DNA from 4 places in the Streptococcus suivaginalis genome. Region 3 is predicted to be linked to each of the others. Evidence: predicted binding sites of a transcription regulator. Region 3 holds the regulator's gene; each other region holds the start of a gene.
The links. Region 3 encodes Rex, which represses fermentation and respiration genes when NADH is low (regulators of the CRP and FNR family bind a similar motif). Its sites were predicted from a motif close to TTGTGAANTANTTCACAA; they were not measured.
Positions count from the first base shown of each region.

Region 1: adhE (bifunctional acetaldehyde-CoA/alcohol dehydrogenase) is a predicted target of Rex. The motif match lies at 4,799-4,816, and genes of this name have one in related genera.
Region 2: PXH68_RS08820 (formate/nitrite transporter family protein) is a predicted target of Rex. The motif match lies at 4,163-4,180, and genes of this name have one in related genera.
Region 4: PXH68_RS01205 (formate/nitrite transporter family protein) is a predicted target of Rex. The motif match lies at 3,119-3,136, and genes of this name have one in related genera.

Region 1 is NZ_CP118733.1:247,356-254,952, reverse strand. It holds gene thrC (threonine synthase) at 16-1,500, opposite strand; gene PXH68_RS01260 (hypothetical protein) at 1,869-2,009, shown strand; gene adhE (bifunctional acetaldehyde-CoA/alcohol dehydrogenase) at 2,051-4,702, opposite strand; gene hisS (histidine--tRNA ligase) at 5,023-6,306, opposite strand; gene rpmF (50S ribosomal protein L32) at 6,581-6,763, shown strand; gene rpmG (50S ribosomal protein L33) at 6,779-6,928, shown strand; gene PXH68_RS01235 (MIP/aquaporin family protein) at 7,095-7,597, shown strand, end outside.
Region 2 is NZ_CP118733.1:1,929,770-1,937,366, forward strand. It holds gene radA (DNA repair protein RadA) at 1-423, opposite strand, end outside; gene PXH68_RS08795 (dUTP diphosphatase) at 430-873, opposite strand; gene PXH68_RS08800 (hypothetical protein) at 902-1,426, opposite strand; gene PXH68_RS08805 (YbaN family protein) at 1,620-1,979, opposite strand; gene PXH68_RS08810 (NADPH-dependent FMN reductase) at 2,107-2,709, shown strand; gene PXH68_RS08815 (NAD(P)H-dependent oxidoreductase) at 2,724-3,959, shown strand; gene PXH68_RS08820 (formate/nitrite transporter family protein) at 4,190-4,984, shown strand; gene PXH68_RS08825 (ABC transporter ATP-binding protein) at 5,067-6,851, opposite strand; gene PXH68_RS08830 (ABC transporter ATP-binding protein) at 6,852-7,597, opposite strand, start outside.
Region 3 is NZ_CP118733.1:1,065,615-1,073,211, reverse strand. It holds gene gyrA (DNA gyrase subunit A) at 1-985, shown strand, start outside; gene PXH68_RS04985 (class A sortase) at 987-1,730, shown strand; gene radC (RadC family protein) at 1,791-2,483, shown strand; gene PXH68_RS04975 (redox-sensing transcriptional repressor Rex) at 2,480-3,115, opposite strand; gene PXH68_RS04970 (DUF4649 family protein) at 3,261-3,461, opposite strand; gene PXH68_RS04965 (DUF1831 domain-containing protein) at 3,464-3,811, opposite strand; gene PXH68_RS04960 (cysteine desulfurase family protein) at 3,813-4,928, opposite strand; gene PXH68_RS04955 (ribose-phosphate diphosphokinase) at 4,937-5,914, opposite strand; gene PXH68_RS04950 (CYTH domain-containing protein) at 6,025-6,603, opposite strand; gene PXH68_RS04945 (GTP pyrophosphokinase) at 6,790-7,461, shown strand; gene PXH68_RS04940 (NAD kinase) at 7,445-7,597, shown strand, end outside.
Region 4 is NZ_CP118733.1:238,260-245,856, reverse strand. It holds gene PXH68_RS01220 (helix-turn-helix transcriptional regulator) at 141-605, shown strand; gene PXH68_RS01215 (NUDIX hydrolase) at 661-1,266, opposite strand; gene PXH68_RS01210 (helicase HerA-like domain-containing protein) at 1,369-2,910, opposite strand; gene PXH68_RS01205 (formate/nitrite transporter family protein) at 3,165-3,971, shown strand; gene PXH68_RS01200 (PadR family transcriptional regulator) at 4,149-4,475, shown strand; gene PXH68_RS01195 (DUF1700 domain-containing protein) at 4,462-5,217, shown strand; gene PXH68_RS01190 (DUF4097 family beta strand repeat-containing protein) at 5,214-6,287, shown strand; gene PXH68_RS01185 (IdeS/Mac family cysteine endopeptidase) at 6,516-7,597, opposite strand, start outside.

The sequences.
Region 1 (7,597 bases), 820 kb from region 3:
CGCCCCTCATTTCTATTAAACACCCAAATAGCGCTCTACTTCAGCCTGCATATCTGCAGCTGCAACGACGGTATTGTGGCGGACAGGTGCTGTTTCCAAACCGTCCACAGCTGGTGGTAGGGCTACACCTGAAATCTCATGCAATTTTGCAAGAGCTTCAAAGTCGGTCAAGCCTGACTGGCCTGTCACCGCTTCAACCGCAACCACTGGGAACTTGTATGGACTGGCTGTAGAAGCAATCACTGTCGGAGTCTGGTCCCCTGTTTGCTCCACATACTGTTTATAGACAGCTGAGGCAACAGCCGTATGTGGATCTTCAATGTAGTCTGACTCGTCATAGACACGCTTGATTTCCGCAGCAGTTTCTTCTTCTGTCGCAAAGGCGGCAGCAAAGAGAGAGAGGATATCCGCGTCAGCCCCTTGAATGTCATACTGACCAGATGTGTTCAAGGCTTCCATCAACTCAGCTGTTTTTGCAGCGTCATTGCCAAAGAGGTGGAAAATCAACCGCTCCAAGTTAGAGGACACCAAGATGTCCATGGACGGACTAGTGGTCACGCGGAAGGTGCGGTTCTTGTCATAAACGCCAGTCGAGAAAAAGTCGGTCAAGACATTGTTGTCGTTGGACGCACAGATGAGCTTGCCAACTGGCAGACCGATCTGCTTAGCGTAGTAAGCCGCCAAGATGTTGCCGAAGTTGCCTGTCGGAACGGTGAAGTTGACCTTGTCACCCGCCGCAATCTCACCAGTCTTAACCAGCTGAGCGTAGGCATAGACATAATAAACAATCTGGGGCACCAAGCGACCGATGTTCATGGAGTTGGCTGATGAAAACTGGAGCTTCTTAGCCGCCAACTTGGCACGAAGGGCCTCATCATTGAACATGTGCTTGACGTTGGTTTGGGCATCGTCAAAGTTTCCGTCAATAGCCACCACGTGGGTATTAGCACCTGTCTGAGTAGTCATCTGCAATTCTTGGACCTTAGACACCCCGTCGCGTGGGTAGAAGACGATGATTTGCGTGCCAGGAACGTCTGCAAAACCAGCCATGGCCGCCTTGCCTGTATCGCCTGAAGTCGCGGTCAAGATGACAATCTCATTCTCCAAACCGTGCTTTTTAGCCGCAGTCGTCATCAAGTAAGGGAGGATGGACAGAGCCATGTCCTTGAAGGCAATGGTTGAGCCACGGAAGAGCTCCAAGTTGTACTGACCTTTTAGCTTGACAACTGGGGCAATAACTGGCGTGTCAAACTTGCTGTCGTAGGCATTGTTGATACAGTAGTCCAGCTCGTCTGCCGTGAAATCATCCAAGAAAGCCGACAAAATCAGCTTGGCAACTTCTTGATAAGAAGCGTCTTTCAAAACAGAAAAATCCAGATCAACTGCAGGAATCGAAATCGGTGTAAACAAACCACCGTCGGTCGCCAAGCCCTGTAAAATCGCCTGACTAGCCGACACAGTATTTTTTGCATCGCGTGTTGATTGATATACTAATGTCATGGTATCCCTCATAAAAAATCTATTTTTTCTATTCTACCACAAATTGACAGAAAATTCCCAAGATATAATCAAAAACCCTTTACCTCATTCAAAAAAATGCTTTATTTTTTTTACAAATTTATAACATTTTCACCTGTGTCGGTACCTGGGTTGGAAAAAGCGAGCAAGCAGACTTTATTCAAGTCACCATCGCAGCTGATGGCGGTGTTGAAACAGGTGTTCGTTACAACCATAACCCTGAACAGACAGAAACATTTTCCGCACGAATCGACCAAAGCCAACTCTTATCTGATTCCGCCATTATCCTAGATCAATACCAAGGCAATCACACTGCCCTGATCGCTGGGACAAATGGACTTGGTGGCTGGTTGGTTCAATACCCTGTTGGCTATCAGTTAGAAGCAGGCACTCTCCAAATCAACCTATGGAACCTTTCTATCTTTGATAGCTTAGATCCCCAACAACCAGCTCTTCTTACCATTCAACTTAGCCCGCAAGAGGCAACATAAAAAATCTCCTTCATTGAAGGAGATTTTTTTGACTGCCTAAATTATTTGATACGACCTGGACGCTCTTTGTAACCATAGTAAGCATCTTCGATGATTTCTTGCATATGGTCAACCATTGCGAGGCGAGGGTTAGCAGGTGTACATTGGTCTTCATAAGCAAGAAGTGCCAATTCACGAGAGTGTGCTTTGAGTTCTTTCTCATCAACACCTTGGTCTTTCAAGTTCATCTTGATACCCAAGCGTTCGCCGAGTTCATAAACTGCTTTCGCGTAAGATGCTACACCTTCTTCTGGTGTTGAAGCTGGAAGTCCAAGCATTTTCGCGATGTCTTGATACTTCTCATCTGCACGGTAGTAGTTGTACTTAGGCCATGTAGCGGTCTTAGCTGGACGAGTACCGTTGTAACGGATAACGTATGGAAGCAAGATAGCGTTGGTACGGCCGTGAACAGTGTGGAAACGTCCACCAAGTTTGTGGGCCATTGAGTGAGAAATACCTAGGAAGGCGTTGGCGAAGGCCATACCTGCCATTGTTGATGCGTTATGCATTTTCTCACGAGATTCCCAATCTGCTTCTTTTACAGATTTTTCAAGGTTTTCAAAGACCAACTTGATAGCTTGAAGTGCCAAACCGTCTGTGTAGTCGTTGGCAACAGTAGAAACGTAAGCTTCTGTCGCGTGGGTCAAGACGTCCATACCTGTATCTGCTGCTACAAAGTCTGGCACACTCATAACAAATGCTGGGTCAACGATGGCAATGGTTGGTGTCAATGAGTAGTCAGCAAGTGGGTATTTACGGTTGTTTTTCTTATCAGAAATAACGGCAAATGGCGTAACTTCTGAACCAGTACCAGATGTAGTTGGGATACCAACATACTTAGCTTTTTCACCCAATTCTGGGAATTTGAAGGCACGTTTGCGGATGTCCATGAATTTTTGAACAAGGTCACGGAAGTCAACTTGTGGTTGCTCGTAGAAGAGCCACATGATTTTCGCAGCATCCATTACAGAACCACCACCGATTGCGATGATTGTGTCTGGTTTGAAGGCTTTCATTGCTTCTGCACCGCGTTCAACTGTTGTGATGTCTGGATCTGGTTCAATATCTGAGAAGACGGTGTACATCACTTTGTTTGAGCGAAGTTGCAATTGTTCAATTACACGTTGAACAAATCCAAGTTTCACAACGACTTCATCGGCTACGATCATGACTTTCTCAACATTTGCCATTACTTGCAAGTATTGAATGGAGTCACGTTCAAAGTAAATTTTTGATGGGACTTTAAACCATTGCATATTATTTCTCCGTCTTCCTACTTTCTTGATGTTGAGCAAGTTAAGGGCACTTACGTTGTCACTCACTGAGTTGCGTCCGTAAGAACCACATCCCAAAGTAAGAGATGGAAGGAAGGCGTTGTAAACATCACCGATACCACCGAAGGTTGATGGTGAGTTCCAGATAACACGGATAGCTTTTACGCGTGTACCGAATTCTTTAGCCAAATCTTCGTCAGCTGTGTGGATAGCAGCTGAGTGTCCAAGACCGTGGAATTCAACCATTTGACGTGCTGCTTCCAGACCTTCTTCACGGCCTTCTACTTTCAAGACAGCGATAACTGGTGACAATTTTTCACGTGTCAATGGCTCTTTTTCACCGATTTCAGCTACTTCTGCTGCCAAGATGTTGGTACCTTCTGGTACTTTAAAGCCAGCTTGTTCTGCAATCCATGCTGCTGGTTTACCAACGATATCAGCATTCAATTTGCCTTCTGCACAGTTTTTGCTGTTAGCTTTCACGCCGAAGCAGAATTCTTCCAGAAGAGCTTTTTCTTTCTTATTCACAAAATAAGTGTGGTAAGACTTGAATTCTTCTACAAATTCATCATAGATGTCCTTGTCCACAATAACAGCTTGCTCAGATGCGCAGACCATACCATTGTCAAATGACTTAGACATAACGATATCATGAGCTGCTTGACGGATGTTTGCTGATTTTTCCACATAAGCTGGTACGTTACCTGCACCTACCCCAAGGGCTGGTTTGCCACAAGAGTAAGCTGCACGCACCATTGCGTTACCACCTGTCGCAAGAATTGTTGCGATACCATCGTGCTTCATCAACTCTGAAGTTGCTTCCATAGATGGTTTTGTAATCCATTGGATACAGTTTTCAGGCGCACCTGCTGCTACAGCTGCTTCATAGACAACGCGGGCTGCGTGTGCTGATGATTCTTGTGCAGATGGGTGGAAGGCAAAGACGATTGGGTTACGCGTTTTAAGAGCAATCAATGATTTGAAGATGGCTGTTGAAGTTGGGTTGGTTGTTGGAGTAACCCCACAGATAACACCCACTGGCTCAGCAATCAAGGTCAAACCAGTTACTTCGTCGTCTTCAATCACGCCAACAGTTTTCACACCGCGCATGTTGTTAACAACGTGTTCGCAGGCGAAGAGGTTTTTAGTCGCCTTATCTTCAAAGACGCCACGGCCAGTTTCTTCATGGGCATGCATGGCCAAGACACCGTGTTGATCCAAGGCAGCTACTGACGCTTTCGCAACGATGTAGTCAACTTGTTCTTGATCAAGAAGACGGAACTCTTCGAGAGCAACGAGACCTTTTTGCACCAACTCATCAACGTGAGTGCGAGCTTCAGCTAGTTTTTCTTCTGGTGATACTACTTTTTTATCAGCCATTGGGATTCCTCCAAAATGTTCTTTTTTCTAGTCAACTTCCTTTGTTAACTTTTTCACAAATATATTCTACACCATCTTCTTGGATTTGTAAAGAGTTTGTTAAAAATTTCACAAATTTTTCCAGTTTCTTGTGAAATTTGCTGCAAGATTCCTTTTGTTTTAGGGTTTTCAGTCCTAGTTTGTGAAAGAGATTTTGCTGAATTCTTGGATTTCACAAGACTTTTTTGAATTCTCACAAATGATAGCGCTTACTATTAGTATATCAAATCCACTCTGTCTTTTCAATCTGTTTTTTGAACAGAAAAAAGCAGTGCCTTAGGCTACTGCTTCTCCAATGCTTCTAAAATACTTGCAAAATCTGTTTTAAGTGTTTCCAAGCTTGTTTCAACTTGACTTCTTGTCTGGTTATTTTTAACCACCACCTGTCCTGATTCGATTTCGCTACCACCTAGGGTAATGATGGCCTTGGCTCCAAAGACATCTGCCGACTTAAACTGGGCCTTGAGCTTGCGGTCCAGATAGTCGCGCTCTGCTCGGAACCCTTGCTTGCGGATGGCTTGAACCAACTCAAGCGCTCCGTCATTGGCCTCCTGACCTAAAACTGCGATGTAGACATCTAACTGGGTGTCAAGAGGAAGCTCAATACCTTGCTTTTCAAGGACAAGAATGAGGCGTTCAATCCCCATACCAAAGCCAAAACCAGCGGTTTCTGGCCCACCGAAATAAAACACCAGGCCGTCGTAGCGACCACCAGCACAGATGGTCAGGTCATTGCCACCCACCTCTGTCATAAACTCGAAAATAGTGTGGTTGTAGTAGTCCAGACCGCGTACCATGTTGGTATCAATGGTGTAAGCAATCCCCAAACTGTCCAGCATGGACTTGACTGCTTCAAAGTGGGCTGTACTTTCCCCATCCAGATAGTCCAAGATAGACGGTGCATTTTCCACCGCAATCTTGTCTTCTTTTTCCTTGGAATCCAACACACGCAATGGATTTTCTTCCAAGCGACGCTGGCTATCCTTAGATAGCTGGTCCTTGAGTGGCGTCAGATAGTCAATCAGGGCCTGACGATAGGCGGCACGGCTCTCTGGATTACCCAGACTGTTGAGGTGGAGGCGAATGTCCTTGATCCCCAGCTCCTCAAAGAAGTGGTAGGCCATAGCAATGGTTTCCACGTCTGTCGCTGGATTATTGGAACCAAAGCTCTCCACACCAATCTGGTGGAACTGACGAAGACGACCTGCCTGCGGCCGCTCATAACGGAACATTGGACCCATGTAATAGAATTTAGCTGGCTTTTGTACTTCTGGGGCAAAAAGCTTGTTTTCGACATAAGAGCGAACAACCGGTGCTGTCCCTTCTGGACGTAGGGTAATATGGCGGTCGCCCTTGTCATAGAAATCATACATTTCCTTGGTCACAATGTCTGTGGTATCCCCAACTGAGCGACTAATCACCTCGTAATGCTCGAAAATCGGTGTGCGAATCTCAGCGTAATTGTACTGTTTGAAAATGTTCCGAGCAAAGTTTTCCACGTATTGCCACTTGGCCGTGTCCTGCGGTAGTAAATCTTGCGTTCCTTTTGGTTTTTGTAGTTTCATAATAAAGTGTATAAAGCCAACTTATATCAATCGAAGTTGTGCTTATTCCTTTCCAAATTAAGTCATAAGGGCTCAAACTCTACCAGCCGAGCCTTGCAATCCTCCTTATTTTACCATAAATGCTCTGCTATTTGCCAAAAAAGTGAAAAAAATCTGTCAAGTAACTTTACTTTACAAAAAACTTTTGTTATACTGTTAAAGTTGACGAAAGTCATACACACTATTTTAGATTTAAAAAGGGCTATGCCCTTATATTTAACGGAGGAAGAAAGAAATGGCAGTACCTGCACGTCGCACTTCAAAAGCGAAGAAAAACAAACGTCGTACTCACTATAAAGTAGCAGCTCCAACTGTGAAATTTGATGAAACTACTGGAGATTACTCACGTTCTCACCGTGTATCTTTGAAAGGATACTACAAAGGACGTAAAATCGCTAAGGCTGCTTCAGCTGAATAATAGAAGGGAGATACCATGCGCGTAAATATTACACTTGAACACAAAGAATCTGGTGAGCGTTTGTACCTTACTTCAAAAAACAAACGTAACACTCCAGACCGTCTTCAATTGAAAAAATACTCACCAAAATTGCGTAAGCACGTGATTTTTACTGAGGTGAAATAATTGAACTGAAAAAGCACTTGAAATCAATGGTTTCAAGTGCTTTTTTGATTTCTATAAAACACCCAACTACGAAACACTGCATCCAATCCACCTGCACATCTGTTTAAATTAATTTTCTTGAAATTTTTATGAAAACGATTCATGATAGATGACCGGAGGAAAAAACATGTCTAAAAAGTTTTTAGCCGAATTAATCAGTACATTTATGTTGGTCTTTATTGGGACTGGCGCTGTTGTTTTTGGTAATGGTGTAGATGGTCTTGGCCACCTTGGAATTGCATTTGCCTTTGGTCTTTCTATTGTAGCGGCTGCTTACAGTATCGGTACTGTTTCGGGTGCACACTTGAAACCTGCTGTTTCATTGGCTATGTTCATCAACAAACGTTTGAATGCACAAGAGTTTGCTACTTGTGTAGCTGCGCAAGTTTTGGGAGCAATCCTTGCTTCAGCAACCTTGATTCTCTTCTTGTCAAATGCTGGACTTTCAACAGCAAGTTTAGGAGAAAATGGATTTTCAACTGTAAATGCCGCAGGTGCTTTCTTGTTTGAAACAATCGCAACCTTTATCTTTGTTTTGGTTATCGTTACAGTAACTTCAGCAAGCAAGGGCAATGGAAAAATTGCTGGTCTCGTTATCAGATTGACTTTGACCCTCTTGATTCTTTTGGG
Region 2 (7,597 bases), 860 kb from region 3:
GTCGCCCAAACGCTCCGCTCGCAACTTAATCTGCTGGGCAGACTCTTCCCCCGACACATAGAGGACGGTGCCAATGGTCGAAAGTTGGGTTGATACTTGCAGGAGCAGGGTGGACTTGCCAATCCCTGGATCGCCTCCAATGAGAACTAGACTGCCCGGCACCACGCCGCCACCCAGGACACGGTTGAACTCTTCCATGTTGGTCTTAGTGCGAGCCACTTGAATGGACGACACTTCATTGAGTTTCATAGGTCGGGTCTTCTCACCTGTCAGGCTGACCCGCTCGTTCTTGACTTCAGCGACTTCCACTTCCTCGACAAAGCTAGACCAGGAGCCACAGTTGGGGCAACGGCCCAGATACTTGGGCGAGTGATACTCGCAGGATTGACAGATAAAGGTTGTTTTTTTCTTAGCGATGGTGATTTCCTCCTATTTCCCCGTTGAGCCAAATCCACCCGTCCGAACGCCGTCGGCCTGGTCACCGTCAGCCAAGAGGAAGGGGGCAAAAACAGCCTGTACGATTCGCTCGCCAGCTTCCACCACGACGGTCTCCTCTGTGATGTTTCGCATCTGGGCAAAGATATGACCTTCATTAGCTGGATTGCCATAGTAGTCGCCGTCAATAACCCCAACCGAGTTAATCAGGACCAAACCCTTCTTGCGAGGGTTGGACGAACGGTCGTAGAGATAGAGGACCTCATTGGCCTGCATATAGGCCTTGACACCTGTCGGCACCAGCTTAATCTCACCTGGCTCCAAGCTAGCCGTCTCCGCAGCTTTCAGGTCGTAACCTGCTGCGTGGGCTGTCTCACGTTTTGGCAATAAATTTTCATCAGTAAACTGGCTAACCAGTTCGAATCCACGGATTTTCATAAGAACTCCTTACATCATTTTCTTCTTTTTATTCATTGTATTCATTCGCATTGTTCGTCACAAATGCAAAAAGCGTTGTTAAGGGAAAGGCATACTCGTCATCAAAGCGAGCCGCACGTAGCCACAAGTCTTGGTCAACCTTACGGAGATAGACACTGCGAGGGAAGGTGAATTCTTCTTCCAACTGAGGCGACAGCAGGCAAATGGCTCCGTCTGGTGATTTCCCTTGGGAGAGTATAGCATCCCGACTGACTTCCTGTTCCAACAAGGCCAGGCGAAGATAAACTCCCAGATGAGCTGGTGGTAACTGATAACCCATCTCCACGGCTCTCCCCTCTATCTGAGGAGCAGTTGCTTCCCGATCAAATCCCATTTCGGCTAGACTGACAATCTCAACTAAACACTTCTGTCTCTCCACCACTTCTTGATAAGTTGGATGAGCTAAGTAGGTCTTGAAATAGTCATTTACCAAAATCCCCTTGTCATCTAAATAGGCAGGGATTTCTTCTTTTTTCAGGGGAAATAATTCAACTCGAACACTCTGTCTTTTCATAGGTCTATTATACAGGAAATACAAGGTAAAGCAAAACTCCAACCTAATGGCTGGAATTTTGAATTTATTCAAACACAAACTGGTTGTGGTAGAGTTCGGCGTAGAAGCCGCCCTGTTTAAGGAGTTGGCTGTGGTTGCCTTGCTCAATCACTTTTCCGTCTTTTAGGACGATGTTCAACCCTCAAATCTGACTTTATTTCTCCGGTATGACCCAAAACAAATAGTAAGTGATGAAGATTGTTAACAGTCCCAGTCCTATTTTGACCAATAAAATAGGAGCCAGCCAGATAGAAATTGCCATAAGTAAGTAAATTTGCCAGATGATTTGCTTTTTTCGTTTACGGGAAATGGATTTGGTCTCAACGTAATCAGCTACGTAAAATTGATAAATTTTTGTATTGCGTAGCCATTTTTCAAACCTTTTTGAACTTCTCGCAAAGCAAAAACCAGCCAAAAGTAAAAGAGGGGTTGTCGGAACTATCGGTAAAACAATCCCAATGACACCAACCATCAAACTAACAAAACCAAATACTAGATAGAATATTCTCTGCATACTAATATTATACCAAAAGAACTCGTGAATTTTTGAACAATTTTATCACATTTTCAGAAAGCGCTTGCATTTTATTGGATAAAAGGGTATGATAAAGGTACCAAATTTAGGAAAGAGAGAAGACGCTATGAAACTTCTAGGACTGGTCGGAACAAACTCCGCTCGCTCAACCAACCGCAAACTCTTGCAGTACATTGAACAGCACTTCGCTGATAAGGCAGATATCGAACTGGTTGAAATCAAGGAACTCCCAATCTTCAATAAACCAGCCAATCGAGAATTACCAGAAATTGTCAAAGAATTGGTCGCAAAAATTGAGGCTGCTGACGGAGTCATCATCGGAACTCCCGAATATGACCACTCTATTCCAGCTGTCCTTATGAATGCCCTTGCTTGGGTATCATACGGTGTCTATCCACTATTAAACAAACCAGTTATGATTACTGGTGCTTCTTATGGAACACTTGGTTCCTCTCGTGCCCAACTACAGCTACGTCAAATTCTCAACGCTCCTGAACTCAAGGCCACTGTCTTGCCAGATGAATTTTTATTGTCACATTCCTTGCAAGCCTTTGATGCCAATGGGGAGCTCATTGATTTAGAAACTAGTCAAAAACTGGATGCCATCTTTGATGACTTCCGCCTCTTTGTCACCATGACTGGCAAGCTGTCTAACGCAAAAAAATTACTCCAAAAAGAAGCTGAAAACTTCGATTGGGAAAACCTGTAAGAGAGGAATATACTATGAAATTTGTCGGAATCGTCGGGTCTAATGCAGACCAATCTTATAACCGCATGCTATTGCAATTTATTCAACGCCACTTTAAAGTAAAATTTGAATTAGAGCTTTTGGAAATCAAAGATGTCCCAATGTTCAATCAGGACGAAGACCAGTCTAATAGTTTTGCGATCCAATACCTTTACAACAAAATCACACGTGCTGATGGTGTCATCATTGCTACACCTGAGCACAATCATACCATTACCCCTGCCCTTAAGAGTACTCTGGAATGGCTCAGTTTCAATTTACATCCATTTGAAAATAAACCAGTTATGATTATCGGGGCTTCTTATTACGATCAAGGAACTTCTCGTGCCCAAGTTCACCTACGGAAAATTTTAGATGCACCAGGTGTCAATGCTTACACACTACCAGGTAATGAATTCCTCCTTGGTAAGGCCAAAGAAGCTTTTGACGATAAGGGCAATATCATCAATGAAGGCACCGTGAAATTCTTAGAAAGCTGTCTAGACAACTTTATCAAGTATGTCGGTGTTGTATCCAAATTGAAAAAACCAAAACCAATCGCACCAGAAGATTTAGACTGTACCAAACCAATCGCAACGACCATCACTGGTGTGGATCCCGATGATCCAGATTGGCTAGAAAAGGCTTCTAAATTGGTTAACGCAGTTGAGGGAGACACCTATGTTAAACTGGACAATGGTCTGTTGACCGTTAACCAACTCAATATGTTCCTCAATGCGATGCCATTTGAATTGACCTATGCAGATGATAATAACCAGTTCCTCTACTACAACAATAGTCACCAAGAACCTGATACCATGTTGGGTAAACGGGTACTTGCTCAAGTAGGAAATCGCCTGTCAACTGTCCACGGTACGCTACCTCCTGCCCGCATGAAGAATGTTGAATGGGTTGTCGGTACCTTGCGTAATGGTAACCAGGAATATGTTCGTACCATTGTACCCGGTACCCCTGCTGAAATTATCAACACCCACAACTACCAAGCTATGTACTATCCTGACGGATCCTACGCTGGTATCAATGAAATTATCTTTAATTTCAAACCATGGCTAGATTGGTATCTTGAAGCTACTGGTCAACGCTTGGTTGGTGGTTCGGGAACTGCCGCAGCTCCTGCACATGTTGACGCAACCTCTGGTGCATCAGATGCTGGTAGTGCCCCTGCTACTTCCACACCGACAGATGCAAATTCTGGTGCATCCGCTCACTAATCGTTCACATATAGTGGCTGGGAAGAAAGCCCAGCACCTCTTCTCAGAGTTCGTGTCAACATCTCAGCGCAGTGGTTGATTGGCAGATTTGTTCGTTTTTTACACTCCAAATCTGGCCTAATCAACTGTGCGGGGGTGGGAAGACGAACTCTTTTTAGACTGGTCGAGTTCTTTCCCACTCCCATATTTTTCAAACAAAAACATTGATATTGATTTCACAAGGAGTTCCTATGTCACCATTTCAAGAAAAAATTTCAGTTGCTGTTTCAAAAAAAGAAGCCCTTTTTGACGAAAGTCTAGGCCGCTATGCCTTGCGTTCTATGTATGCAGGAGCCTACCTGACTATGTCAACAGCTGTCGGTATTATCGGAGCAGACGTTATTGCCAGTCAATTTCCAAGTTTGTCGCGCTTTGTCTTTACCTTCATCTTTGCTATTGGGCTGGTTTTTGTTCTTATTTTTGGTGGTGAATTAGCCACTTCTAACATGATGTATCTCACAACTGGTGCCTACTATAAGCAAATTAGCTGGAAAAAAGTGACACAGATGCTGCTATACTGTACTTTCTTTAACTTTGTAGGCGCTACTATTCTAGCCTGGCTCTTCAATCAGTCCTTTTCCTACCTCAATCTCTCTGATAAGAGCTTTGTCGTCAATGCCGTTACCATCAAACTTGGAAAATCTGACTGGAGCAATTTTATTGAAGGGATCACGGCTAATATGTTTGTAAATATGGCAATCCTTGGCTTCATGCTCATCAAAGAACAGTCTGCTAAGTTCTTTGTCATCATTTCCTCCATTTTTATGTTCGTTTTCCTCATCAATGAGCATCTGGTCGCCAATTTCGCATCATTCATGCTCTTAGCCTTTAATGCTGCTCGTACTAATGTAGATACCTTTACTATAGTAAATATTCTTCGTCAGTGGATTGTTGTTTTCTTTGGAAATTGGCTTGGAGCCGGCCTCTTTATTGGAATTGCTTATGCTTGGCTCAATCAGACCAAAACCAACCACCTTGAACAGTAATGATACTACAAAAACAGCCAAGATAAACCACATCCTAAAAGTTTAAGGATTGTGGCCTGCTTATCTTGGCTGTTATTTTTTACTATTCAAACACAAACTGGTTGTGGTAGAGTTCGGCGTAGAAGCCGCCCTGTTTAAGGAGCTGGCTGTGATTGCCTTGCTCGATAACTTTTCCGTCTTTGAGGACGATGATTTCATCCGCGTTGAGAATGGTTTTGAGGCGGTGGGCAATAACGAAGCTGGTCCGTCCTGCGATAATGGCCTCCATAGCCTTTTGAATTTTGGCTTCCGTTACGGTATCAACGTTAGACGTTGCTTCGTCCAAAATCAAGACCTGCGGATCTGTCAAGAGCGTACGGGCAATGGAAATCAGCTGTTTCTGACCTGTGGAGAAGACATTCTCATCATCGGTCACAAAGGTTTCATATCCCTCTGGCAAGCTCATGATAAAGTCATGAATATGGGTGGCACGAGCTGCGGTTTCCACCATTTCTTGCGAAATACTCTCATCGCCAAAGCGGATATTGTCCGCAATAGTGCCAGAGAAGAGTACCGACTCCTGCAAGACAATACCGACCTTATCCCGCAAACTATCCAAATCATATTCCCGAATATCGCGACCGTCAAAGGCCACGCTACCACCATTGACATCGTAGAAGCGGTTGATCAAGTTCATAATGGTAGTCTTACCAGACCCCGTCGGCCCAACGACCGCCACCATTTTGCCCTTAGGAGCAGAGATTGACACCTTGTCCAGGACCTTCTGACCCGGCAGATAGCCAAAGTCGATGTCCTTGATTTCAACACCTTCTTTTAATTCGGTAAATAGCGGAGCGTTTTGAGGGCGAACTTCCTCAGGCTCATCAAACATTTCCTGAATACGATGAGCTCCTGTGAAAGCCAACTGCAATTCTGCCCAGCTGGCAGCAACCTGCATGATTGGCTGGTAATACTGTTGCGAATATTGAACAAAGGTCACCACCAAACCAAGTGCGGCAGCTGTTTCCAGCGAGCTATCGTTGAGAACAATGCTGGAGCCTGCAAAGATAACAATAGCCGTATTGACCAAGCTCATCCCATTCATAAATGGGAAGAGAATTCCACCAAACAAGCGACCCTTGAAGGTCGTACGGCGAACTTCTTCATTGAGTTCCAAGAAACCTTCAATCGTTTCTTCCTGTACACCTTGTACAATAATCGCTTTTTGTCCAGAAATTTTCTCGTCCATGTAGGCATTGAGCTTAGATACCGCAGCCTGTTGCTTATCCGTGTATTTCCGTGATAGGCGGATGATAATGACCAAGGCAATCAAGGCAACTGGCGTAGAAGCAATGGTCACCAAGGCCAAGCGAGTATCCTGACGGAACATCATGATGACCATACCAACATAAAGAGCGATGTTGGTCACCACTTGGGTCAAGGACTGGTTAAAAGCGTTTTGGATATTGTCCAAATCACTGGTAAAGCGAGAAAGAATATCCCCGTCCTTGTGGCTATCAAAGAAGGCAACTGTCAAACGTTCCAGCTTGCCAAACAAGCCCTTACGCATACGGTTGGTCGAATGTGCCACGATACGCGTGAAGAGGAGGGTGTAAATCAAGGAAGCCACAACCGTCGCCGCATAGGCAAAGAAAAGATTGAGCATAACCCCGTTAAAATCAGACAGGTCAGGTTTGAAATTTGACTGACCCATTTGTACCGAAGCAAAGTAAGCCTGTCCAATTTTTCCCATTTCTGTAATGGCATTTCCAAGGAAAACAGGTGTCTTAACCTGCAAGTAGGTCGCTGCCACAATGGCTAGAAAAATCACAGCAAAGGACAGTTTATAGCGTTTAAAATAAAACCAGAAAAAACGTAACGTCTTCATCTATTCCTCCCTCCCTTTCTGTGTTTCGTAGATTTCACGGTAGACATCGTTCGTAGCTACCAACTCAGCGTGGGTACCTTGGCCGATCAGACGACCTTCGTCAAGAACCAAAATCTTATCAGCTTTGACAACAGAAGAAATCTTCTGGGCAACGATGACAGTTGTTGTCCCCTTCAAATCATGGTTGAGAGCCTCTTGGACTAGTTTCTCAGACTTGGCATCCAGGGCTGAGGTCGAGTCATCCAAGACCAAAACCTTAGGCTCGCCAATCACACCACGTGCAATGGACATCCGCTGCTTCTGACCACCAGAGAAGTTATTTCCTCGTTCTTCTACTTGGCTCTCATAGGTATCATCCAAGCGGTCGATAAATTCTTTGGCTTGGGCAATACCTGCGGCCCGCTCCAATTTTGCTAAATCAGCACCAGGTGCCCCTTGACGCAGGCTGTCTGCAATGGTTCCCGAAAAGAGAATAGCCTTTTGCAAGACAATCGATACCGTATCACGCAGGGTGTTCTTGCTTACTTCTTTCAAGTCCCGGCCACCGATGGATACCGTTCCTTTTTGCGGGTCAAACAAACGCGGAATCAGCTGAGCAAGAGTAGATTTACCCGCACCTGTTGCACCAACCACACCGACCATTTGCCCTGGTTCAATCTCAAATGAGATATTTTTCAACGTCGGCTCGGTATCGTGTGGATAGGTAAAGCTAACATTGTCAAAGACAATCTTACCAGTCAATTCTT
Region 3 (7,597 bases):
CGAAGTTCTCTCGCTAGAAGATGAAGATTTAATCGAAGAAGCGGACGTATTGATTACCTTGTCAAACCAAGGCTATATCAAACGTCTTGCGCAAGATGAATTCCAAGCACAAAAACGTGGAGGTCGTGGCGTACAAGGGACAGGGGTCAAAGATGATGACTTTGTCCGTGAATTGGTATCGACCAGCACCCATGACCGTCTCTTGTTCTTCACCAATAAAGGCCGTGTTTACCGACTAAAAGGCTATGAAATTCCAGAATACGGTCGAACTGCTAAAGGTTTGCCAATTGTCAACCTCTTAAAACTAGAAGAAAACGAATCTATTCAGACTATCATTAACGTTACTAAGGATCAAGAAGCAGACCACTATCTCTTCTTTGCAACGCGTCAAGGTTTGGTCAAACGAACAAGTGTGTCTGAATTTGGCAATATCCGTCAAAATGGTCTGAAAGCTTTGAACTTGAAAGATGATGATGAGCTGATTAATGTTTTCTTAACAGATGGTCAAGCAGATATCATCATGGGAACTAAGTTTGGCTATTCGGTACGCTTTACGGAAACTGCCGTTCGAAATATGGGACGAACAGCAACGGGGGTTCGAGGTATTACCTTACGTGACCAAGACCATGTTGTTAATGCAACAGTTGTTTCAGAAGATCAAGAAGTTCTGGTCTTGACTGAAAATGGTTACGGGAAACGAACCCCTGCCAGCGAATACCCTACAAAAGGCCGTGGCGGTAAAGGGATGAAGACTCTCAAAGTGGCAGAGAAAAATGGCTACCTTGCTGGTCTAACTACAGTTAATGGTGATGAGGATATCATGGTCATTACAGACACAGGTGTCATTATCCGAACCAGTATTGCCAATATTTCGCAAACAGGTCGTTCGACTATGGGGGTTAAAGTCATGCGCTTAGACCAAGATGCACACATTGTGACATTTGCTTTAGTAGAAGCAGCTGATGAAAAGGAAACTGAGGAATAAGATGGGAAAAGACCAAACAACAAAAAAGAAGCGCTCCTCTCTTTGGAGAAATATTCTATCGGGAATTTTGATTATTCTTGCGCTCTGCTTGATTTTTAATAGCTCTATTCGAAATATGATTATCGCCTGGAACACTAATCGTTATCAGGTGACACAGGTGTCTGAAGAGGAAATTGAGCAAAACAAACAAGCAAGCTCTACTTTTGATTTCGAACAAGTAGAATCTATTTCAACTGAAGCAGTTTTGAAGGCCCAGTGGGAAGCTCAAAATTTGCCTGTAATTGGTGGAATTGCGGTTCCAGATTTAAAAATTAACCTGCCGATTTTTAAAGGTTTGGACAATGTGGCGCTTATGTACGGAGCCGGTACAATGAAAGAGGACCAAGTCATGGGTCAAGGAAACTACGCTCTTGCTAGCCACCATATATTTGGAATGGCTGGAGCTAGTGATACCTTATTTTCACCTCTGGAACATGCAAAAGAGGGGATGAAAATCTACTTGACGGACAAAACAAATGTTTATACCTATGTTGTAACTAGTGTTGAAGTTGTGACACCAGAAAGCGTCTATGTGATTGATGATGTTGAAGGGAAGAACCAAGTAACGCTTGTAACTTGTGAAGATGCAGCAGCCACTATGCGAACCATTGTCAAAGGAGAGCTTGAGACGGTAACAGCTTTTGATGAGACAGATGCAGAGATTTTAGATTCATTTGAAATTTCTTACAATCAAATTCAACTTTAAAAAGAGAGCCTTGCTCTCTCTTTTTTTTTTCGAATAGAAGAAGTAGGAGGATGAGAAATAATGTATAGTATTTCATTTCAACAGAATTCATTATTACCAAGAGAGCGACTTCTGGAAGTAGGACCTGAAGGACTTAGTAATCAAGAATTGCTGTCTATTTTTATTCGAACTGGCACCAAGCAGCACCCAGTCCAGGAATTGGCTACAAAAATCCTAAAAGAGGTGGATCATCTGGCAAATTTGAAGGGAATGTCCATCGAAGAATTACAATCGATCTGCGGAATTGGTCGCGTCAAAGCAATCGAAATTCAAGCCATGATTGAATTGGGGCGTAGAATTCACCAGTCTGAAATCACTCTCCAACAAAAAGTTTTAGGCAGCGAAAAACTAGCTTCTCGCATGATGCAGGAGTTGGGAGATAAAAAGCAAGAGCATCTGGTAGCTATTTATTTGGATACCCAAAACCGCATTATTCAGCAGAAAACGATTTTCATCGGAAGTGTCAATAAGTCCATCGCAGAACCAAGAGAGATCCTCTACTATGCTGTCAAAAACATGGCAACAAGTGTGATTATTGTTCATAATCATCCATCTGGCTCTGTTCAGCCAAGTAAGAATGACCTCTTGTTTACGCAGGCATTAAAAAAGTCCTGCAATATGCTAGGACTTGTGCTTTTGGACCATCTAATTGTTGGAAAGTCGCGTTATTTTAGTTTTCGAGAAGAGGGGGAATTGGTTGATACCTTCAACTAGTCTTTTCTCATAAAGTAGAGCAAGGTTTGTAGTTCACTTGTCAAATCAACGTACTGGACTACAACATCTTTTGGAACAGAGAGATTGACAGGTGAAAAGCTCAGAATGCCTTTTACACCAGCAGCCACTAAGATATTTGCAACCTCTTGTGCCTTATTACTTGGGACAGTTAAGATGGCAGTTTGTGACTTGGCTTCCTTGATTTTTTCTTCAATTTCAGAGATCGCATAGATAGGAATTCCTGCATCCACAGTTCCAACTGCAGGATTTTCATCTGCTTCAAAGGCCATCACGATTTTCATTTTATTGCGCTCATGGAAGCGATAGTGAAGTAGGGCTCGTCCCATATTACCAACTCCGACTAGCATAACATTAGTAATGGAATTATCGTTTAGGATGTCTGCGAAAAATTCCATTAGTTTTTTCACATCATAACCGAAACCACGGCGACCTAATTCACCGAAATAAGAAAAGTCCCTTCTGACAGTTGCGGCATCAATACCAATGGCTTCAGCGATTTCTTTGGAACTAGCTTTTTCAATATTTTCTGCATTAAAGCGTTTAAAAATACGGTAGTAGAGCGACAGACGCTTGGCTGTTGCTCTTGGGATAGACGATTTTTCGTTCTTCACTCGATATTCTCCTTCAGTTTCTAAAAATATTCTAGAGTAAGTTTGTGAATATTGCAACAGATTAGCTTGGAAAATGACAAGAAAAATCTGGTTTTCCAAAAGCAGAGGATTTGTGAAATCGTTGCTAAGAAAACCAGATAGTTGATTATAGACTTTGTAAAAAGTGGTAAACTTGACCAATCGAACCAGTAAAGCCCAAGTCCTCACTGTCTTTTGTCAGTGACAGAACAGGATAGTAATCGGGTAAGGTAAGGCAGCCAGAAAATGCTAGCTGAGCAGCTGCCAAATCAGGAAACTCTTGACTTCGAACTTGCTGATAGGCATCTTTATAGGTAATTTTAATCATATTTATCTCTCAATCTTGTTGAAGATATTTCGATCAACAAGACTTTCTAGCAAAAAGTAAAATTTTTCTTGAATAACGGGGTTGCTATTTTCTTTGAAGATATTGACAATACGCAAACCGGATTGGTCTGTAATATTGATTTTAAAGGCAGTCAAATCTTTATTAATTATGATTTTCAACAGAAATCCTTTTTTTGAATTTGGAATTTCTTCAAGAAGGCGAGTTAATTGAAAATGCCCTGCCTTGGTTTCTTCGAAAGTGGTGTCCTTTAAAGTATATTTTTTAATCTGAGGACTGATCTCGTAGGTATATAAACAGTCTTTCAAGCTGACGGATGTTTCAAAAGCCATATTAAACTCCTAATATAAGTGATAGTTGGTGAATTAATTGATCAATTTCTTCCTTGGTGTTGGATTCCGCCAAGCTAATCCGGAGGGATTCTTTCAAACGATGCGACTTCTTGCCGTATAGCGCTTCTAAAACGTGACTGGTTTGGATGACACCAGAGGTACAGGCAGAGCCACTAGAGAGGGCAATACCTGCTAAATCAAGCCGCATAAGTACCTGTTCGTTAAGCGTATCTGGTAAACCAACATTCAAGACATATGGAAGATGATTCTTTGGTAAATTTAGATAATGGGGGAGTGAACTCAGCTGTTCAAGCAAATAGTCTTTTAAATCTTGGACAAGCTTCGTATTGCTCTCCATGTTTTCTAACTGCTGTGTCAAGGCTGTTGCCATAGCAGCAATACCTGCAAGGTTTTCAGTTCCGGCTCGACGTTGTCCCTCCTGCTTGCCTCCGTGTATCAAGGCATGGAAATGCATGTCAGCGGCAAAGAGAAAACCGACTCCTCTAGGTCCATGAAATTTATGGGCCGATGCTGAAAGAAAATCAACAGCTAGATTTGTTAGCTGAATCGGTAGTTTGCCGATAGCCTGGACAGCATCCACGTGGAAGCGAGCTGGGTGATCAGCAAGAACTGTGGCAATCTCTTCGATGGGAAGAATCATACCAGTTTCATTATTTACATACATGATTGAAACGAGAATGGTATCAGCTCTTAGTGCCTCTTTCACTTGTTGAGCCGATATGTTACCATCTACTGGTTGAAGATAGGTTACCTCAAAACCGTGTTGTGTTGCTAAATAGTCCATGGTTTCCAAAACGGAATGGTGTTCGATAGCAGTGGTTATCAGGTGTTTTCCCTTACTTTGGTTAGCCAAGGCATAGCCTTTAATGGCGAGATTGTTGGCTTCAGAACCTCCAGATGTAAAGATAATCTGGTCAGCATGAACACCAATAGCAGTTGCGATAGTTTGTCGTGCCTGACGCAATTCTTTATGAGCCAATCTGCCCGCACTATGAATACTGGATGGATTGCCATAAACTGTTTGGGCGATGGATAAATAAGTTTTTAAGGCTGCTGATGACATGGGAGTCGTTGCAGCATGGTCGAAATAAATCAAACGATCTCCTAGTTGTTTTTTTCAGGATGAGCGACATTGAAGAGCGGGCTGATTGGACGGCGTTCTTGGATACGAATAATGGCATCCGCAATCAAGTCACTTGCAGTAAGGAAAGCAATATTTTTGGGATGTTGTTCTTTGCTTGCAACAGAGTCAGTTACCAAAATTTCTTTGATAGGTGCTTGATCTAAGAGTTGAGCAGCAGTTCCAGCGAATAAGCCATGGCTAGCAACTGCATAAATTTCAGTAGCTCCACCTTCTTGAACAATTTTAGCGGCTTCTGAGAAGGTTTTACCTGTATTTAGGATATCATCAATTAAAATCGCACGTTTACCGGCAACATCGCCGATAATATACCCTTCTGCACGGTCAGAATCATCTTGAGCGTAGTCGATAATGGCAATTGGCGAGTCCAAATGCTCAGCTAAGCCACGCGCACGCTTGATACCAGAATTTTTTGGACTGACGATAACAACATCTTCACCACACAGCCCTTTTTCCAAATAGTGGCTCGCAAAAAGAGGTACAGTAAAGAGGTTGTCGACTGGAATGTCGAAGAAACCTTGAACTTGAACTGCATGAAGGTCAAGTGTCAAAACGCGGTCCACGCCAGCTTTCACCAGCATGTTGGCTACCAATTTTGCTGTGATTGGTTCACGAGGAGAAGCTGTACGATCTTGACGAGCATAGCCAAAGTAAGGCATAACAACGGTAACGGTGTTAGCTGATGCACGTTTGCAGGCATCAACCATGATGAGTAGTTCCCAGAGGTGGTTATTTACTGGGTAGCTAGTAGATTGGATGATATAAACGTCAACACCACGAACACTTTCTTCAATGTTGATTTGGATCTCTCCATCAGAGAATTGACGTGACGAGACCTTTCCAAGTGGAATGCCAGCAGACTGAGCAATTTTTTCTGCAATCTGAGGATTTCCGTTAAGAGTAAATAGTTTGATTTGCTTGTCACCGTATGGCTGTACCATGAAATAAACTCCTTTTTTGTTTTCAACTCTGTCCAAGCCTTTTGGACTCTAACTGTTTTCTATTTTATCAAAAAAATCCATATTTTTCAGTAAAAAAAATCTATTGTCCTTTATTTTGCGGACAATAGATTTTTTGCTGTTCGTGCTACTTTGCTCTGAGCATAGCGAAATGGAATATCATGTTTGGCCAGAAAGTCTTGGAAATCTTTTTCACCTTTGCTAGCTTGATGAACTTCAAGTTCCAGTTCAAAATCAATCTGATCACCATAAGTATTTTTGTCTAAGGCCATCAAGCCAATGTCAGACTCCATTTCCTTTCGCTGGGTGGTAAGGGAGCCCCATACAGATAAGGGGAGGTGATTTAGATGTTTTTGTTCAAGGCAGGCTTTGACGGGGCCGTCCGGCAACTGAAAATTTTCAAGAAGTCTTTTAGCCTCTTTTAGTTCCAGTACTTGATTGATTTCCAAATTGCCGATTTCCTGTGGAATTTTTAAAGTCAATTCTGCCTGCTCAACAAAGGTACGAATACGGAGAGAGCATCTATTAGTTCTCAACTGAAAATCTGGACTATCAATGTAGTGATTGGTCTGCTTGACCAAAGGAACGTTCTGAAATAAGGGCAGGAGTGCCTGATAATCCGCTAGTGAAAGCAGTGTTTTAAACTCAATTTCTAAATTTGTCTTGTCCATTCTTTTTTCCTCAATTTATTTCAAAATATTATACACCAAAAAAACGATTCTGACTAGTTTATAAGCTAGAAAGATGCACTGGAAAAGGAAAAATCATAGCAGTGATTTCAGGCTATTTATATACTAAAATCTAGTATATGTGGTATAATATTCCTTGTGCGTATCAATCATTTTTAGGAGGTGCGGATGGAATTTAACTGGGAAAGTTTTTTAGATCCCTATATCCAAACAGTTGGAGAATTGAAAATCAAGTTGCGAGGTATTCGCAAACAGTACCATAAGGCCAACCGTCACTCACCGATTGAATTCGTGACAGGTCGAGTGAAGCCTGTTGAGTCCATTAAAGAGAAGATGGCCCTACGCCATATTTCTTACGAGCAGCTAGCGCAAGACATGCAAGATATTGCGGGAGTTCGGATAATGGTCCAATTCGTTGATGATATCGAAGAAGTCCTAGCTATCTTGAGAAAACGCAAGGACATGCAGATTCTCCATGAAAGAGATTACATCAACAATATGAAGTCTTCCGGCTACCGTTCCTATCACGTTGTTATCTCTTATCCTGTTGATACCATAAATGGCAATGAAACTGTTTTAGCAGAAATTCAAATCAGGACCTTATCAATGAATTTTTGGGCAACCATTGAACATTCATTGAATTATAAGTACAAGGGTAAGTTCCCTGAAGAAATCAAGAAACGCTTGGAAATTACAGCAAAAATTGCTTACCAATTAGATGAGGAGATGCGGCAAATCCGAGATGATATACAAGAAGCCCAGGTGCTTTTTAATCCACCAAATCGTAAGGTAAACGATGGTGTCGGAAACAGCGACGATACTGATGAAGAATACAGATAGACTAAAAGTAGCCTTGATGGCCAGCCGCAATCCGAAGAGTCAAGAAGTCTTGCAAAGTCTTTGGATGAAGTTAAAAGAAAAAAAATTCATTCTAACTCCTAAAAATCCAGATGTTGTCATCTCGATAGGTGGGGAT
Region 4 (7,597 bases), 830 kb from region 3:
TATAATTCAACATTTTTATTTTGTCAAGATTTTTATACAACTAAAATATATTTTTGTCCATTTTGTTTTTTGATTAACAAAAAAAATCATTGTTTGTTCATTTTTTGATATAATATAGAAAAAGAGATGAAGGAATTCCCATGAACGAAAAGTATCCAAACTCAACAACCTTGGCACCTATCATGCAAGCTAATCTAAAAGAGATTCGAGAGACCATTGGATGGACTAGTGAAGATCTTGCCACCCTAATTGGAGTGACCAAGCAGACTATCAGTAATCTAGAGACAAATCGGAGTAAATTATCAAAGCTCCATTACATAGCCATTCGAACGGTAGTAGAGTTTGAAATTGAACAGTTGCAGCAAGTTGACCCTGACAGAGCAAGACGTGCCAAATTGCTCATGAGTTTTTTATCCGAATCACCCGATATCGCAAAACAATCTGGTAAGCATCTTGATTTAGATCAAATTCAAGAAACCTCTCAATTAATTGCTAAGTCAAATTCCTATGCCAGTGCGGAAAAGATTATCCGATCCTTTGCCCCAATCTTTGCTACAGGTGTCATTAGTCTGCTTATGAAATCTGCAAACACTAGAAAAAAATAAGCATGACCAAGCCTGACTGAAATTGTTCTATGCCACAACAAAAAAGACAGCCCATCTACTGGCTGTCTTTTATCATCTCTACAAATCCTTGGGTGAACTGGGCGGTCATGCCCCAAAGGTTTTCTTCCAATCCTTCATAAAAAGGAACTAGGCGTTGGTGGTGGCTGAAAGGATACTCTTTACCGCCACGGATTCGTTCAAAGGGAAAATTACTTTGGGGATCAATAATCGAATCCAACTGATAATAGGTCGGTTCCAACCGCTGCATGGTTGACAGCGGAATGGTAAAGAGTTTGGCAACTTCTTCATTGGGTTTGATACTTGTCCAATCCATCTGAAGAATACCGACAAAGCAACGAATCATAGACTTGCCAAAGACTAGGTAATCCAGCTCTCCCAAAATGTCAATCTGGTCTGATGAAAGATTTAATTCTTCCATAGTTTCTCGAATGGCCGCTTCTTGATAGGTTTCTCCCGCTTCCACACGCCCACCTGGGAAGGAAACCTCCCCTGGTTGCGAAATGGCTTCGCTCCGCAATTGATATAAAATATGCCACTGGTCATCCCAAAATACCAGCGGAAGGAGGACGGCATAGGTTCGTTCCAAGCCCAAGGGTTTGGGTCTGCGGTTATTTAAAAGAGAATGAAGTTTGTCCTGCATGTCTATTCCTCACTAACTAGTGTTACTCTCCATATCTTAGCACAGGTCTCTAACTGGGGCAAGTAATTGCTCCTACAAATAAAAGGGGGACGCCCGCCCCCCTTATTTCCCTTTTAACATGCCCAAAATACCTCGGGTCACCACGCGCCCTACCTCTCTACCGACCTGACTCATCAGATTTTTAGTAAAACGGTCCATAGTTGAATCAGTTCTGCGACTGGTTGACTGGCTAGCTTTTTGAGCAGCTTTCTCCGCTTTTTCTTGGGCTTTTGCCGCTGCCTGTGCTTCTTTTTCTGCTTCTTTGGCTTCCTTTTCAGCCTGCTTTTTCTTTTCCGCTTCCTCAGCAGCTTGAAGGAGGGCAGCCTCTTTCTCCTGCGTCAGAGCTGTGATCTGTTCATGGGCCGATTGGCGGTCCACCATCTCAGCATACTTGTCCAGAAGACTGGATTTGTTAATCAGGTTCAAGACTGTTGTTGGCTCTACAGTTCCCAAAAGACTCTTAGGTGGATAGATAAGAACTCGATCTGCCAGACTCGGAGTTCCGTCCTCCTGCAAGGTGGAAACCACTGCTTCCCCTACCTGCAATTCCTGAATGACTTTGGCTAAATCAAGACCCTCTTCTTGGCGGAAGGTCTCAGCCACTGTTGTCACCGTCTTGAGCTCTTTTGGCGTAAAAGCACGAAGACCGTGTTGGATGCGGTTTCCCAACTGTGCTGCCACGCTATCTGGAATGTCTGTCGGATTTTGAGTAACAAAGAAGACACCCACACCCTTGGAACGAATCAGTCGAACAATCAGTTCAATTTTTTCCAATAGAACCTTTGGTGCATCTTTGAAGAGCACGTGGGCTTCGTCAAAGAAGAATACTAATTTTGGTTTGTCCAAATCCCCTTCTTCTGGTAAACTTTCATAAAGTTCTGTCAACAGACTGAGCAAAACAGTTGAATAGAGTGTGGGTTGATTAAAGAGGTCCTTGGCATTGAGAATGTTAATGACTCCACGACCATCTGAGCTAGTGCGCATCAAGTCAGCAATTTCCAAACTTGGTTCACCAAAGAATTGATTGCCACCTTGCTGTTCCAAAACCACCAGGCTACGAAGAATGGCTCCAACTGAGCGAGCTGGGATATTACCATAATACTTGCTGAGCTCTTCAGCATTTTCAGCCACGTAGTTAAGCATAGCCCGCAAGTCCATCAAATCAAGCAAGAGTAGACCTTCCTGATCTGCTACACTAAAGATGATGTTCAAAATACTTTCCTGGGTTTCGTTTAGTCCCAAAATTCTGGTCAACAAGACAGGACCCATCTCTGAAATCGTCATGCGAACAGGAATTCCCTCCTGGCCCAAGACATCCCACAATTCAACTGGATAGGCTGCTGGCTGGTAGTCACCATACTGCGTTGCTTCCAAACGGCCTGGGTCAATCTCCTTGCTGTTTTCCGCCGCCAGACTAGTCAAGTCTCCCTTTATATCGGCCAGAAATACTGGAATCCCTGCATCACTCAACTGCTCTGCCAAGACTTTAAGGGTCACCGTTTTACCCGTCCCTGTTGCTCCAGCTATAATCCCGTGCCGATTAAGTCGTTTCAAGGGAATTTCTGCGATTGTTTTACCATAACCAAAGGCAATTGTTTGTGACATATTGTCTCCTCTTTTCCGATCTTTTCTATCTATATTGTAGCATAGTTTCAAGAAATCAGAAGGAGAAAAGAGCCAGCTTCTTCTTAAAATCTCGCCTATTTCCGACTTAGAGGGCTTGGAAATTTTCAGGAGAAAAATGAGAGCGATTACTTTGTGTTTTTGCCGAAAAACACTTACTATTTTAGTCATTTTCTGTTATACTCGTTTATTGTGAGAAACTTTTCAATATCCGCTAACAAATAAAGGAGACTATTATGGCAGAAAATCAGGATACACTCATTTACAACATAGACAAGAGTATCAAGAAAAAGGCTGACTTGATTGAAAGCAACTTCTTTGCCTATGCGATTCGGGCAGCCATGGCCAGCGTTTATCTGGCAATTGGTTTGGCAATTTCAGCCTATGTCGCTGACAAGCTTAACCACATCGTGGATGGCTTGGGTAAATTTGGTTACGGACTTATGTTCGGTTGGTGCTTGGTCATGATTCTCTACATGAATGCCGAGCTCGGTACATCCAACATGATGTATATGACTTCCGCTGTTCACCGCAAGGTTATCCCAACCAAAACTGCTCTTAAGATTTTAGCAACCTGTATCTTCTTCAACTTCGTTGGTGCAGTGATTGTCTGCTTCCTACTCTCTTACACCCAACCTTACCAAGTTGGTCACCTAGACGAGCATAGCTACTTGATCCAGGCTACGACTGCCAAACTGATGAAGACCCCATTGACCCAGTTTGTCGAAGGGATCTTTGCCAACATCGTGGTCAACATCGCAGTCTTTATTTCTATGCGTATGAAAGACGATGCTGGACGTGTGATTTCCCTCATCTTTATCATCTTCATCTTTGCCTTCCTCGGCTTTGAGCACGTAATTGCCAACTTCTCAACCTTCTCTCTTGCTTTCTTTGCAAATGGCGGAGCTGTCGAGGGAATGACGGTGATGAGCGTATTGACCAACTTCCTCTTCTCAGGTCTTGGAAACTTTGTCGGCGGTGGTATCCTGATCGGCTTCCTTTACAGCTGGCTCAGCAATAAATCAAAACTCTATGTGGACTAAACTACAAACAGGACTGGAATACCAGTCCTATTTTTTTGAAAAAATTTCCCTCAAATGACTTGACAATTTATTTAAGTGGGTGTATATTTTATATATAGTAAATTTTGATATATACAAAAATCAGTATATAACAAATATCAACCTACAAGGCGATCATCATCGAAAGGAGTGAGCCGCATGCATTTTCCCGTACCTGCAGTGCTGACGGAATTTCTCATTATGGCCATTTTAGAATCCAATGATTCCTACGGCTATGAGATCTGTCAGACCATCAAGCTGATTTCCAACATAAAGGAATCTGCCCTCTATCCCATTCTGAAACGCTTGGAACAACAGGATCTCTTGACCACCTATTCACAGGAATTCCAAGGACGGATGAGGAAATATTATAGTTTAACCCAGCTAGGCCATGAAGAATTGGTCCAACTCAAAGAAGACTGGGATATCTATACGACTACTATCAACGGCATCATAGAAGGGAGTGTCCGCCATGACAAGAACTGAGTACATGGAGCAACTTGAAAAGCATTTGAAAAAGTTGCCCCACAAGGAATACTTGGAAGCCAGAAACTTTTTTGAAGAATATTTTGACGAGGCTGGTCCTGAACGTGAAGCCGATATCATGGAAGAGTTAGGGTCTCCTAAAGAAGCAGCAAATGAACTGATCAACAACATGCTCAACCGTCAACTGGAAGACCCAAATCCAACAGAAGATGTGACCAGTCCACAAGACAAGCGCTTCTTGCTTACTTTGGCCTTGTTGAGCGCTGCCCTTCTTATCTCTGCTTTCTTCCTCTTTGTTGAACCACTGCTTGGAATCATGGGAATATTCTTGGTCACCATCAGCACAGCTTTTTACATCGGAAAGAACTTAGAGCAATTGAAACATACACGGAAAACAGTTTGGTTGGCCAGTCTTGCTCTGATTACCCTTCCGATTACCATCCCTCTTCTTCTCTTGCTGATCGGGGCCTTGCTAGGCTTGGTATTATTAATTGTCGCCTTCATCATTGGTGCATTTGGCTTGGGAGTCGGCTTGATGGTTACTGGCGGTTCCTTGATTTGGGAAGGATTTACCTTGCTTTCAAAAGGATTCAATGTCTTCATCATGGGCTTTGGCGCTGGCCTATCCTTGTTTGGTGCGGCCATCCTACTCTACCTTTTGACTGGATTTTTCACCTATTGGGCATGGCGCTTAGTCAAAACCTTCTTCCAATGGATCTTGAAACGAGGTAAACGAGCATGAAAAAGAAACTTACTATCGCCCTTATCACGGGCTTTGTCAGCTTGATTTCTGGCTTGATTCTGGTTGGAATTGGATTTTTCTCTGGAGGTCTCAACCGCCTGGAAGAAATTGCAAAACCGAATCAGGTTCAAACATCCTATACTTCCCTATCAGAAATCCAGATTAAAGATCTTCCGCATTCGGTCACAATCAAGGAATCAACCGACGGACTCTTCCATGTGTCCTATGCCAACTCAAAAAATAACACCCACAACACAGTTGAAGTCACTGAGAAAAATGGCATCCTGGCCCTTAGCTCCAAAAATCCCCAACTGTCCATTCAAGGTATCATGCAGTTTCTCGGAGAAAGATTAGCCGATGACGCTATCGACATCTACTCTGTTACCATTGAGGTCCCAACAGGTAAGCAACTGGACAGACTCATCAGTAACAATGCCTATAATCGCTACTACGATAGTCTCTACATTGAAAATGTCCATATCAAGGAAATGACCGTCGAGCAAGGCGGGACACTTTATCTCAACAATGTCCAATTGGATTCAGGTACTTTAAGTAGTTACTATACAACAGATATCAGTAAATCAACGATTAAAAATACCACTATCTCTGCACAAGGTGACAATATCCTGTTCTATCAGACCCAGCTCGAAAATGTTTCTGTTGAAAACTATGGCCAACTGGATTTGATTGAAGGAACTCTCCTAGGAGACAACAAATTCCTCCCACACGAAGACCGAGCTTATACCGTGACCAATATCGATCTGACTGACCAATCATTAGCAGACATCAACCTCCAGATTCAAAATAAGCTTGACTTAAGAAGTCTAGGCGAATTTATGGGCTACTACTACGAGTCAGATGAAGAGTGGGAAACTGCCCAAAGCGAATCAAGTCTGATTGACGAAAGTCAGTTGAAAGATATTGGTATCTTTACAAGAGACCAGTATGAAAAACTAGAGGTCAAGGAAACAGAAGATGGTTTTAGTCTGACTGTTGAGAAAAAAGAAAGCAAAAACAAACTAAGCCTTGACGCAACCAACGCGACTATCAACTTCCGTGATCCAAAATAATTTTCTTACCAAATAAGAAAATTCAAAACAAAAGGAAAAAACACAGACAGTTCCAATTGATTCCAATCGAATCGAACCCTTCTGTCTGTGTTTTTCTTGTATTTTCTTTCCCTTGTTTGATATTCAGTAACGATCTAGTTTCAAGTAAAGAGACTGACAAGAGATGGGAGTGATTTGTCACAAACTTTCAAAATTAACATACTTATGAATCTAGGCAATCTCTTTCTATTACTTTTCTTCTTTGGACTTGCGAGAAAGTAGCCAATAACCTAAAGCAGCCAGACTGACTAGCGAACAGACCGCCTGATAGAGGAGGGGAACTCCCCTTCCTTTAGCGACTACCTGATGATTCTTTTGATTTTGCTCTTGAGGAATTGCACGAGTCCTTGGCAAATAGTTAACCTGATTTTGCTCCCAATCCCTGTTAAAGGAGTCTAGAAGCATAGCAGCACAGCTTGATGAATTTGACTGTAAATTTGCACCATCGCTCTTGTTTAATCTTGAGTTGCTTGTCATCTTCCCAACAAACTGATTAGAAGCCTCACTTTCTCTACTAAAGCCTCCCCTTACGGCTGGTCCGCCATCCACTTCTTCCTCGAAACGAATAGGAGGTTTGCCCGCTGGCAATCCATACGTAACGGAAGAACCAGGGAGAGACAAATGACCCGCTGGAAACTCATGCGTGACGGAGGAACCATGCACCAAAAGATGACCTGCAGGTAATTCATGCGTAACGGAAGAACCGTGAACCGAAAGATGACCTGCAGGTAATTCATGCGTAACGGAGGAACCGTGGACCGAAAGATGACCTGCAGGTAATTCATGCGTGACGGAGGAACCGTGGACCGAAAGATGACCTGCAGGTAATTCATGCGTGACGGAGGAACCGTGGACTGAAAGGTGACCCGCTGGCAATTCATGCGTGACGGAGGAACCGTGGACTGAAAGATGACCCGTTGGCAACTCGTGTGTAACGGAGGAACCGTGGACTGAAAGATGACCCGCTGGCAATTCATGCGTGACGGAGGAACCGTGGACTGAAAGATGACCCGTTGGCAACTCGTGTGTAACGGAGGAACCGTGGACTGAAAGATGACCCGCTGGCAATTCATGCGTGACGGAGGAACCGTGGACTGAAAGATGACCCGCTGGCAATTCATGCGTGACGGAGGAACCGTGGACTGAAAGAAGACCCGCTGGTAATTCATACGTAACGGAGGAGCCAGAGACTGAAAGATGACCTTGAGACAGAGAATGCTGGACAGCTTCTCCTTTCTTCTGCATAGGAATGACTAGTTGTTTCATTTCCG